Hymenobacter tibetensis: one gene and its partner. The protein of the gene in region 2 interacts with the protein of the main gene of each other region in a pairwise test. Links are inferred from orthologs where the notes say so. Each region holds a gene or a part of one and is shown on either strand. Other genes may lie near its edges.

Region 1 (4,492 bases), 3.4 Mb from region 2 along the record:
AATGTTGCGATGCAAATGCATGAAGCGGGAAAGGGGGTGAAAAGAAATTTCAGGCAAGTTACGCCGTAGGCGGCGCAACTGCCAGAGGGGCCGTCACCAGTTGGCTCTGGTACTGAGGCAATAAATCAAGGAAACGTTGCACGGTATTGTCGAGCGAGTCGTAACTAATACCGCCCGCCGCGTTGTGGTGGCCGCCACCCTGGAAATGGTCACGAGAGAAACCACTTACCGAGAAGTCGCCCACCGAGCGGAAAGAAATCTTAATGGCTTGACCCCGGTCGATGAGTACGGCCGCGAAAACAATGCCTTCGATGCTGAGTGCGAAATTTACGAGCCCTTCGGTGTCACCGGTTTTCGACTCGTACTGCTTTAGCTCTTCCTGCGTGATGGCAATGTAGGCCGTGTTGTACTCGCGCAGCACGCGCAGCTTGTCTTTAAGCACAAAGCCCAGAAAACGCAGCCGCATTTCGGAGTGCGAGTCGTAGATGCGGCGGTGCACATCGGAGAGGTTGATGTTGGCGTTGAGGAGCTCGGCAATAATCAGGTGGACATTGCGGGAGGTACTCGGGTGCCGGAACGAGCCCGTATCGGTCATAATACCGGCGTACAGGCACTCGCCAATACCGGCATCAATCAGGTCCTGGTCGCCTAGGTCGCGGATCACTTCAAACACCAACTCGGCCGTGGCAGCCGCTTTCGAATTCGAAAAGTCGAGGTCAGCAAACTGCTCGGGCTCCTGATGATGGTCGATGAGGACCTTGGTACCCGGGGCCTGCCGAATGTACTCGCCCATCTCGTTGATGCGGCCCAAACACGAGAAATCTAGGCAGAACAGCACCTCGGCCGTTCCAATGATTTCGCGTACCTGTGCGTCGTTGCGGCGCGGCTCATACACCACTACCTCGTCGTTGCCAGGCATCCAAGCCAAGAAATTTGGGTAGTCGGAAGGGGTAACGACGGTTACGGTGTGGCCCTTCTTGCGAAGGTAGCCCGCCAGGCCCAACGACGAGCCTAGGGCATCGGCGTCGGGCTTGTGGTGGGTGGTGATAAATATCTGCCGGGGTTGCGAGAGCAGCTCCTGCAGCTCAGAGATTGTGGACATTGCCTACTGATAGGTGGCTGAAATTCGGGGATTTATGCCGGGAGCAAGGCGGCAAAAGTCGGAAATATTCCGGGTTCCAACAAAACAGCTTTGGGTTTGGTGCGATAGCAGAGCTAATTGCCTGAAAAGGACGATCATACTTCCGCCGTCGTTTTAAGAAAGTACTTTCCTGGGATTTTGTTTGATCCAGGTTCGGCCAGCAAATAAAGGCAGATTTGGTGGGGAAAGTGCCCGCCTGCCTTGAAGCCCCTGTGGTGAATCGGGAAGTGGTTCAAGGCAGGCGGCCGTTCAGGGGAAGGCAGCCCAAACAAGTGCGCCTACATAAAGACAGCGTAAAGCCGCCAAAATTTTATGGTGGCGTTGGAGGCATGTTTTGCTGGCAACTTCTGGCGGAGCTACCAACTTCCCACGCAAACCGTCTACTTTTGCGCCCGCAAACTCCTTGCACTTCCTCACCGGAATTCTTTACACCCAACCCATAGATACAATGGCCACGAACCGCACGTTCACCATGATTAAGCCCGACGCCACGCAGGAAAACCACATCGGTGGAATTCTGAGCATGATCGAAGCGGGTGGTTTCCGTATTGTTGCCTTGAAAAAAGTGCTGCTGACTGCTGAGCGCGCTGGCCAGTTCTACGAAGTGCACAAAGAGCGGCCCTTCTACGGCGACCTGGTGAAATACATGTCGTCGGGCCCTATCGTAGCAGCTATCCTGGAAAAGGACAACGCCGTTGCTGATTTCCGCACGCTCATTGGGGCTACCAACCCTGAGCAGGCCGCTGAAGGCACCATCCGGAAGAAATACGCCAAGAGCATCGAAGCCAACGCTGTACACGGCTCCGACTCCGACGAAAACGCTCAAATCGAAGGCAGCTTCTTCTTTGGCCCCGACGAGCAATTCTAAGTGTAAAAACGCAGTTGAGCTTTTGGGCTTACTGAAAATATAGGCTATGTTGCGAAGGCTAGCGTGCTATATGTGCGCTAGCCTTTTTTCTGCTGAAATAACAAAAACCCCGCTTTGCAACGTGCAAGCGGGGTTTTGCATGTACTGGAAACGGACTTTTTATAGACTATTTATATACTGAGGAGCTTGAGGAAACTCAGCGGGGCTGCCCAAACCCAATGCGCCCAGTTCCTTTGGGTTCGCTGCTAAAGGTTGGTTCTTCGCGGTTGTAAATATCAGCTAGGCTGGTTGGCTCATTCACCGGAGCTGCCTGGCCCAGCGCGGTGGCCAAGGCTTGCGCCTTAGGCTGCGCTAACGGCTCGAAGTTATAGGATGCAATCAGGCGGCCTTTCCGCAGCAGCGCCTTATCGATGCGGGCCAAATCGGCGTTGAAGGTGCAGATAATCTGGATGTGGAACCCATCCGAGAGCAAGCCGTCGGAGAGGTTAAGCAGGTTGCTGACAGCATTGCCGCCGTGTCCATCACGCTTGGAAAGCAACTCTTCCGCATCCTCGATGATGAGAATGGAATTGGTGTTGTCGTGGAGCAGATTGATGAACTCCGGGTCGGCGATACGAACGGCCAGGTTGGGCGGAATGAACAGTTTGGGCTTGTCGGTGAGGCCGCACAGGTGGCGGATATAGCTGGTTTTGCCGGTGCCAGGCGGGCCGTGCAGAATAACCAGGCCCTTGTCGTCGGGCTTTTGCAGGCGGCTTACAATAGCCTCGTGCACGGGCAGTAAGTCGTCGTTATAGTGCGTGGCCAGGTCAAGCGCCGGAATCTTGAGCGGCAGCGGCGAAAACTCTAAATCGTTGTTAACCAGCCGCAGCACCTGAATGCGCTGGCGCTCTAATTGGCCGGTATCAAGTTGGGCGGTAAGAGCGGCCCGGACCTGCGTTAATAAGGCTGCATCGGTGTGAGGCGAGTAGAATAGCTGTGCGCCTTGGTCGCCGTATACACCCCGGTCGTAGAACCAGAGCAGTAGGTGCGGCCCTGGTGACAAGGCATGATAGTGCCATTCAGGCGCTTTTCCTGCTTGCTCCAAGTACACAGAATGAACGACAGTAGCCGCCTCTACGTCGTGGCTTGCGGCTAGTGTATCTACCACCGTTTGGCGCGCTTCAGCAGAAGCTAGCTGATAGATTTCGCGGCGGGGTAATTCTCCAAACGACGCGTAAAACCAATTCACTGGCTGAAATCCGTGCTGGGTGAAAGCAGTGGAAAGGTTGAGAGTGCCTACTGGGGGCGGAGTTGGTTCCATATGGCCGTAATTTCCATTAAAACCTGGAACCATCCCAACCCTCCTACACGAATACTGCGAATTGTAAGCAGCATCAGAGATGCTCCTTACAATTCGCAGTATCATGCAGTCGGCTGCACCAAGGCGGTGTTTAGAGGCTATTCGGCCGCTAGTTGGGGGTGCTGCTCCGCATGGGCGCTGGTTACTTCCTGCGGATTGTGTTCGTGTTTGAAGAGGATAATAAACAGAACCGCAATTACCAGCGCATACAAGGCAAAGGTTATCCAGATGCTGTGCCAGTCCTTGGTGTTGTCGGCGTTGGTAAAATACTCCTGAATGATGATGCCGCTCAACGAACTGCCGAGCACGGCCCCAAAGCCATTGGTCATCATCATAAACAAGCCTTGGGCACTGGCCCGGATGGAAGGGGCCGTCTGGCTTTCGACGAACAACGAGCCGGAGATGTTAAAGAAATCGAAGGCCATGCCGTACACGATGCAGGAGAGGATAATCATCCACAGGCCGTCGCCGGGGTTACCGTAGGCGAACAACCCGAAGCGCAGCACCCAGGCAATCATGCTGAAGAACATCACCTGCTTGATACCGAAGCGGCGCAGAAAGAACGGAATGGCCAGGATAAAGAGCGTCTCGGAAATCTGCGAGATGGACATAATGATGGCAGGGTACTTCACGGCCACAGTATCCTGGTAGGCGGGTATCTTGTCGAAGTCGTGCAGGAAGGTGTCGCCGTAGGCGTTGGTGAGCTGTAAGGCCGCGCCCAGCAGCATGGCAAACAGAAAGAAGGTAAGCATCTTGGTGTCGCGCAGCAATGCAAATGACTTCAGCCCCAGCACATCAATAAGCGAGCGGCTTGGCGTGTCTTTGGCAGTGGGTGGGCACTTGGGCAGCGTGAACGAGTAGAAGCCCAGCAGGATAGCCGCCGCGGAAGCTACGTAGAACTGATTGGCTGATTTCTCGAAGCCCAGCAAACTAACCGTCCACATAGCCACAATGAAGCCCACTGTGCCCCACACCCGAATGGGCGGATAGTCCCGCACGACGTCGCCGCCACGGCTTTTGAGCACATAGTAGGATACGGCAATGGAAAGGGCCAGCGTGGGCATGTAGAAAATCATGTTTAGCAGCATCACCCAGAACATGGTGCCCGGATCCGTAACCAGCGGTACGGTGAACAGCACGATGC
Region 2 (5,003 bases):
TTCGGGAGCCGTGTCATGGTGAAGCCAGGTCCGCAGGGACGCGGCGAAATCAAAATTGCGTTCGATTCCGTGGAAGACATGCAGCGTATTCTGCACATTCTGCAACCAGCCTGATTTGCTTTTCTAGCATGAATCCTCGCTCCAGCTTTCTAAACGCGGCAGCCGCTGTGTTGCTAACAGTACCGCTGGCGCACCAAGCCACTGCTCAGGTTAGCCCACCTACCCAAACAACTACTGTTACGGCAGGCCCTGACTCAGTGCAGGTAAGCACCCCCGTGGTACCCGACTCAGTGCGGCGCACGGCTCGGCTGTTTGGCTTGAAAATGACCAAACCCAGCAAAGCTGGACTGCTGTCGGCATTATTACCTAGCGCTGGCCAGATCTACAACCGTAGGTGGTGGAAATTGCCACTTGTGTACGGCGCTGTGGGCGGAACACTATATGGAGAGTTGTTCTACTTGAGGTATTACCGAGCCTATGTCAAGGCCGATGATATTCGCAGTGATGGTGATCCGCTCACGGTGGATGAAGGAGAACTCACGAAAGACCGTCGGGATTCTGAAATTGCGAGAGGCATCGAATTTTACCGCCGTCAGCGGGATGTGTTTATAGCATACGTTGGAGTGGCCTATGCCATCCAAATTCTCGACGCCGTAGTAGATGCTCACCTGCGCGACTTTGATATCAGCGACGACTTGAGTTTGCAACTGGACCCCACTGTTATGCGGATGCCTACAGTTGCGGCCGCGCCGGGCATCGGTATCACGCTTACCTTTAAATGATTTCAGGTAGTTGATTGCTGATTGTACTCCCTGGCCTTACGCCAGCCGGATGCCAGTAATAGCTAACAGAAATCAACAACTTAAAAACCAGAAAACTAAGAGATGAAGCTTCTGCTGATTGGCTACGGTAAAATGGGCCGCGCTATTGAGGCTCGTGCCATAGCCCGAGGCCACCAGATTGCCGGTATCATTGATCCAACGCACCCCGAAGCCAGCATTGCGGACTTCGATACGTCAACTGCTGATGCAGCCATTGAGTTTACGCATCCTGATGCAGCCTTCGCCAATGTGCAAGCCTGCTTGCGCCAGGGGCTACCCGTAGTATGCGGCTCTACAGGCTGGCTGCACCATTTTCAGGAAGCGGTGAAGCTATGCCAAGAGAACGATGGCTCGTTGTTCTACGCTTCCAACTACAGCGTAGGCGTCAACCTGTTCTTTCACTTCAACGAGTACATAGCCACCAAAATGCACCAATTTGGGGGCTATGATGTGCAGGTTCGTGAAATTCATCATACCCAGAAAGTAGACCAGCCTAGCGGTACCGCTCTTACGGCCGCCGAAGCCATTCTGCGGCATTTTCCCACCAAAACTATCTGGCGCAACGAGCCGGCCCAGGCTGCCAATGAGCTATCAGTATTAAGTGAGCGCAGCGGTGCAGTAGTAGGCACGCATATCGTCACGTATACCTCGGAGGCCGATACGCTGGAACTGAAACACGAGGCTCACTCGCGCGACGGATTTGTGGATGGCGCCCTGTTGGCAGCCGAGTGGCTGCCGGGCCACCAGGGGGTGTTTGGCATGAAGGACTTGCTTAAACTGTAGAAAAGGCAACCAAAGCGTTGGATTCTCGCTTAGGGATATAGAAGACGCCTGTTAGCTTTCTCAAGATCTTATCTTTACTGTTTCAGCACCAAGCATATAGCTCGTGCTACATTTTTTGATTTCGCCCTCCTGCTATGGCCGTACAACAGTCCTGGGAAGAACGCATGAAAGCGGCTTCCACGCCTAAACCTATCGAAAGAAAGAAAAGCTTCTTCCGAGAATGGGGCGACGCTATCCTGTTTGCAGTGGTGGCCGCCACCCTTATTCGTTGGGCTACTTTCGAGGCATATACCATTCCAACCCCCTCGATGGAGGACTCGTTGCTGGTAGGCGACTATTTGTTTGTCAGCAAGCTTCACTACGGGCCGCGTACGCCCCAAACGCCGCTGCAAATTCCGCTTACGCACCAAACGCTCTGGGGCACGGGGCTTAAGAGCTACTCCGACGCCATTCAGCTACCAAGCTACCGTTTGCCGGGCTTCTCGGAGGTTAAGAGCGGTGATGTGGTGGTATTCAACGTGCCTTTCGAGAGCCAGCACCCTGCCGACTTGCGCACCAACTATATCAAGCGCTGTGTGGCTGTAGCGGGCGACGTGCTGGAAATCAAGGATACGCAGGTGTTCGTGAATGGCAAGCCTATGTCGAATCCGCCACAAAGCCAGAACCGCTATTTTCTGCAGGTACCGCAGCCCAACGACGACCTTTACAAGGCGTTCCAAGATCAGCACGTTACCAACTTCAATCGGCCCGATGGCAAACCTGAGCCGCTCTACGGTATGCAGGAGCCTACGTTCATGATTGACGCGACGCCTGCCACTGCCGACTACTTCCGGAAGCAGCCTTACGTGAAAGCAGTGGTGCAAGACAAAGCCACACCCGGCCAAGCCGAGCCCGACGTTTTTCCAAACAACCCGGACTATCCGCAAAGCACGCCACTGCCCATCAACAACTGGAACAAAGACAACTTCGGTCCGCTCCAGCTACCCAAAAAAGGCCAGACGGTACAGCTGACTCCCCAAAACACGCCTATCTATCAGAAGATCATTATGCGCTACGAGCAGAATGAAGGCGTGACCATATTGGACGGCGTACTAACTCAAAACGGCCAGCCGCTGAAAAGCTACACGTTCAAGCAGAACTATTACTTTATGATGGGCGACAATCGGCACGATTCGCTCGATTCCCGCTATTGGGGTTTCGTTCCAGAAGACCACATTGTGGGGAAGGCCGTGTTGATCTGGATGTCAGTGGACCCTTACGCTGATTTCTTCCACAAAATTCGTTGGAGCCGTTTGTTCAATACAATTCATTAGCACTTGGCTTGTAGAATATACTGAGCATCTGCATTCTAATGCCCATAACACAAAAAAGGCTTGCCGCTTGGCAAGCCTTTTTTGTGTTAGAAAGCACTTTCCGCTTTAAGCTGTGCGGAAAAAGATGTTTGTGCATGTAGACCGACACGCTTGAAGTAGCGCGCACTTATCGAAGCATAACGGCCTTTTCAGTTGCTGCACACACAACCTACCTGTGGCTTCACCAGATGATAGGGCTCAACTTGTGTTCCTGCAAGTACGTGTTGGTTTTGCTGAAGGGACGCGAACCGAAAAAGCCTCGGTCAGCGGCGTAGGGCGAGGGGTGAGCAGCTTTCAGGATGAGGTGCTTCCGCTCGTCAATCAGCTCAGCTTTTTTCTGCGCATACGCTCCCCACAAGATGAACACGACGTGCTGCTTCTGTTCGGAAATCGTTTTGATGACTTCATCCGTGAACTGCTCCCACCCTTTTTTCTGGTGACTACCCGGTTCAGCAGCACGTACCGTGAGAGTGGCATTCAGCAGCAGCACGCCCTGTTGCGCCCATCGGTCTAGGTTGCCGTTGGGCGCGGGTGGCGTACCAGGCAAATCATCCTGCAGTTCTTTGAAGATGTTCTGCAAGGAAGGTGGGGTTCGTAAGCCCTCCGCCACCGAAAAACTCAGGCCGTGGGCCTGGCCTTTGCCATGGTACGGGTCTTGCCCCAGAATCACGACTTTGACGGCCTCGAAAGGACAGGCATCAAACGCATGAAAAATCTGCGGGCCCGGTGGGTACACCGTAGCCGTAGCGTATTCTCCACGTACAAAAGCAATAAGGTGCTGGAAGTACGGTTTTTCAAATTCAGGCTGTAATACCTTGCGCCAGCTTTCTTCTATCTTTACATTCATGCGTTGGAAAATAAATTATTGCGGATTGGGCGGACCACAGTAGGCCCCGGCTGCGTACATAAACCAATTTCCGGCCCCGGCTGTTAGTCTAATCCACACCGCACAGTAATCATGAATACGACCACCACGCAGGGCGTTACCGTGAGCGTCACGACGAACTATTTGCCCGACTATTCGAGCCCCGGCCAAGAACACTACGTATTTGCGTACAAGATTGATATTCGTAATAACGGCGAATACACTGTAAAGCTTCTGCGCCGCCACTGGTACATCTACGATGCCAACGGCGTTGTACGTGAAGTGGAAGGCGAAGGTGTAGTAGGCCAACAACCCGTGCTAGAGCCCGGTGAGGCACACCAGTACGTGTCGGGGTGTAATCTGAAATCAGGGCTGGGCAAAATGCGCGGCACCTACGAAATGGAACGCTTAGCTGATGGCAGCGTCTTTACGGTTGAGATACCGGAATTCACGCTGGTAGTGCCCTACCGGCTCAACTAAGCGGCAGAATAGCTAACTTGTTGAATTAGTAAGGGGCTGGTCGTTCAACAATACGTTAGAACGGCCGGCCCTTTGACAGTTCAACCAGTTAGCTAGTCCATCACTTGCTTTTTCAGGCTCTCAGTTACTTCCGGTTTCTTTTTCGTTCGGGGAATGCGCACGGGCTGCATTCCCCCTTTGTTTTTAATCTATACAACTACGTCATCCACCACGATGGGCAGTTTGCTGCTTTCGAGTTGATTGAGGCACGGCGGCGGAAGCTTCTTAGCACCCAGCAGTCCATTGAGGTGCGTGACTTTGGTGCTGGCTCCCACACCGGTGCCGGTCGGCAGCGCCGTATCGGTGACATAGCCCGCGCGGCAGCCAAGCCAGCGGCAGTGGCGCAACTACTTTTCCGCTTAGTCAATTACTTTCAGCCGCGCACCATTTTGGAGTTGGGCACTTCTCTCGGCCTTACCACCGCTTACCTTGCTGCCGCTGACTCACGCAGTCAAGTAGTTACGTTTGAAGGCTGCCCAAATACGGCGGCTATAGCGCACCAAACGTTCACCGAGCTCCACCTCGCCAATATAGAGCTAGTTGAAGGCAATTTAGACGATACGTTAGCCCCCACCCTAGCTGCCCTGTCACTGCCGCTGGACTTTGCTTTCTTCGACGGCAACCACCGCTACGAACCAACAGTGCGTTATTTCAATCTGTGTG

Evidence for each region. The genes of interacting proteins can lie anywhere in the genome.
Region 1: the proteins of MTX78_RS16900 (region 2) and MTX78_RS03130 interact in binary tests that used the Escherichia coli proteins (3 or more experiments, as listed by UniProt). The link is inferred for Hymenobacter tibetensis from one-to-one orthologs.

What each region holds. Positions count from the first base shown.
Region 1 is NZ_CP094669.1:767,717-772,208, forward strand. Bases 412-3,299 are described here. They hold MTX78_RS03130 (nucleoside-diphosphate kinase), read left to right. Parts: upstream 412-1,589; coding sequence 1,590-2,009; downstream 2,010-3,299. Other genes in these bases: MTX78_RS03125 (DHH family phosphoesterase), read right to left, coding at 412-1,102; MTX78_RS03135 (AAA family ATPase), read right to left, coding at 2,206-3,299. In the rest of the region: MTX78_RS03120 (FKBP-type peptidyl-prolyl cis-trans isomerase), read right to left, coding at 1-21; more of MTX78_RS03125, read right to left, coding at 59-411; more of MTX78_RS03135, read right to left, coding at 3,300-3,309; MTX78_RS03140 (nucleoside permease), read right to left, coding at 3,447-4,492. UniProt on the Escherichia coli protein: Major role in the synthesis of nucleoside triphosphates other than ATP. The ATP gamma phosphate is transferred to the NDP beta phosphate via a ping-pong mechanism, using a phosphorylated active-site intermediate.
Region 2 is NZ_CP094669.1:4,210,699-4,215,701, forward strand. Bases 1,971-4,840 are described here. They hold MTX78_RS16900 (uracil-DNA glycosylase), read right to left. Parts: upstream 3,804-4,840; coding sequence 3,138-3,803; downstream 1,971-3,137. Other genes in these bases: lepB (signal peptidase I), read left to right, coding at 1,971-2,917; apaG (Co2+/Mg2+ efflux protein ApaG), read left to right, coding at 3,915-4,301; MTX78_RS16910 (O-methyltransferase), read left to right, coding at 4,406-4,840. In the rest of the region: MTX78_RS16880 (ParB/RepB/Spo0J family partition protein), read left to right, coding at 1-114; MTX78_RS16885 (DUF5683 domain-containing protein), read left to right, coding at 129-782; dapB (4-hydroxy-tetrahydrodipicolinate reductase), read left to right, coding at 885-1,604; more of lepB, read left to right, coding at 1,739-1,970; more of MTX78_RS16910, read left to right, coding at 4,841-5,003. UniProt on the Escherichia coli protein: Excises uracil residues from the DNA which can arise as a result of misincorporation of dUMP residues by DNA polymerase or due to deamination of cytosine.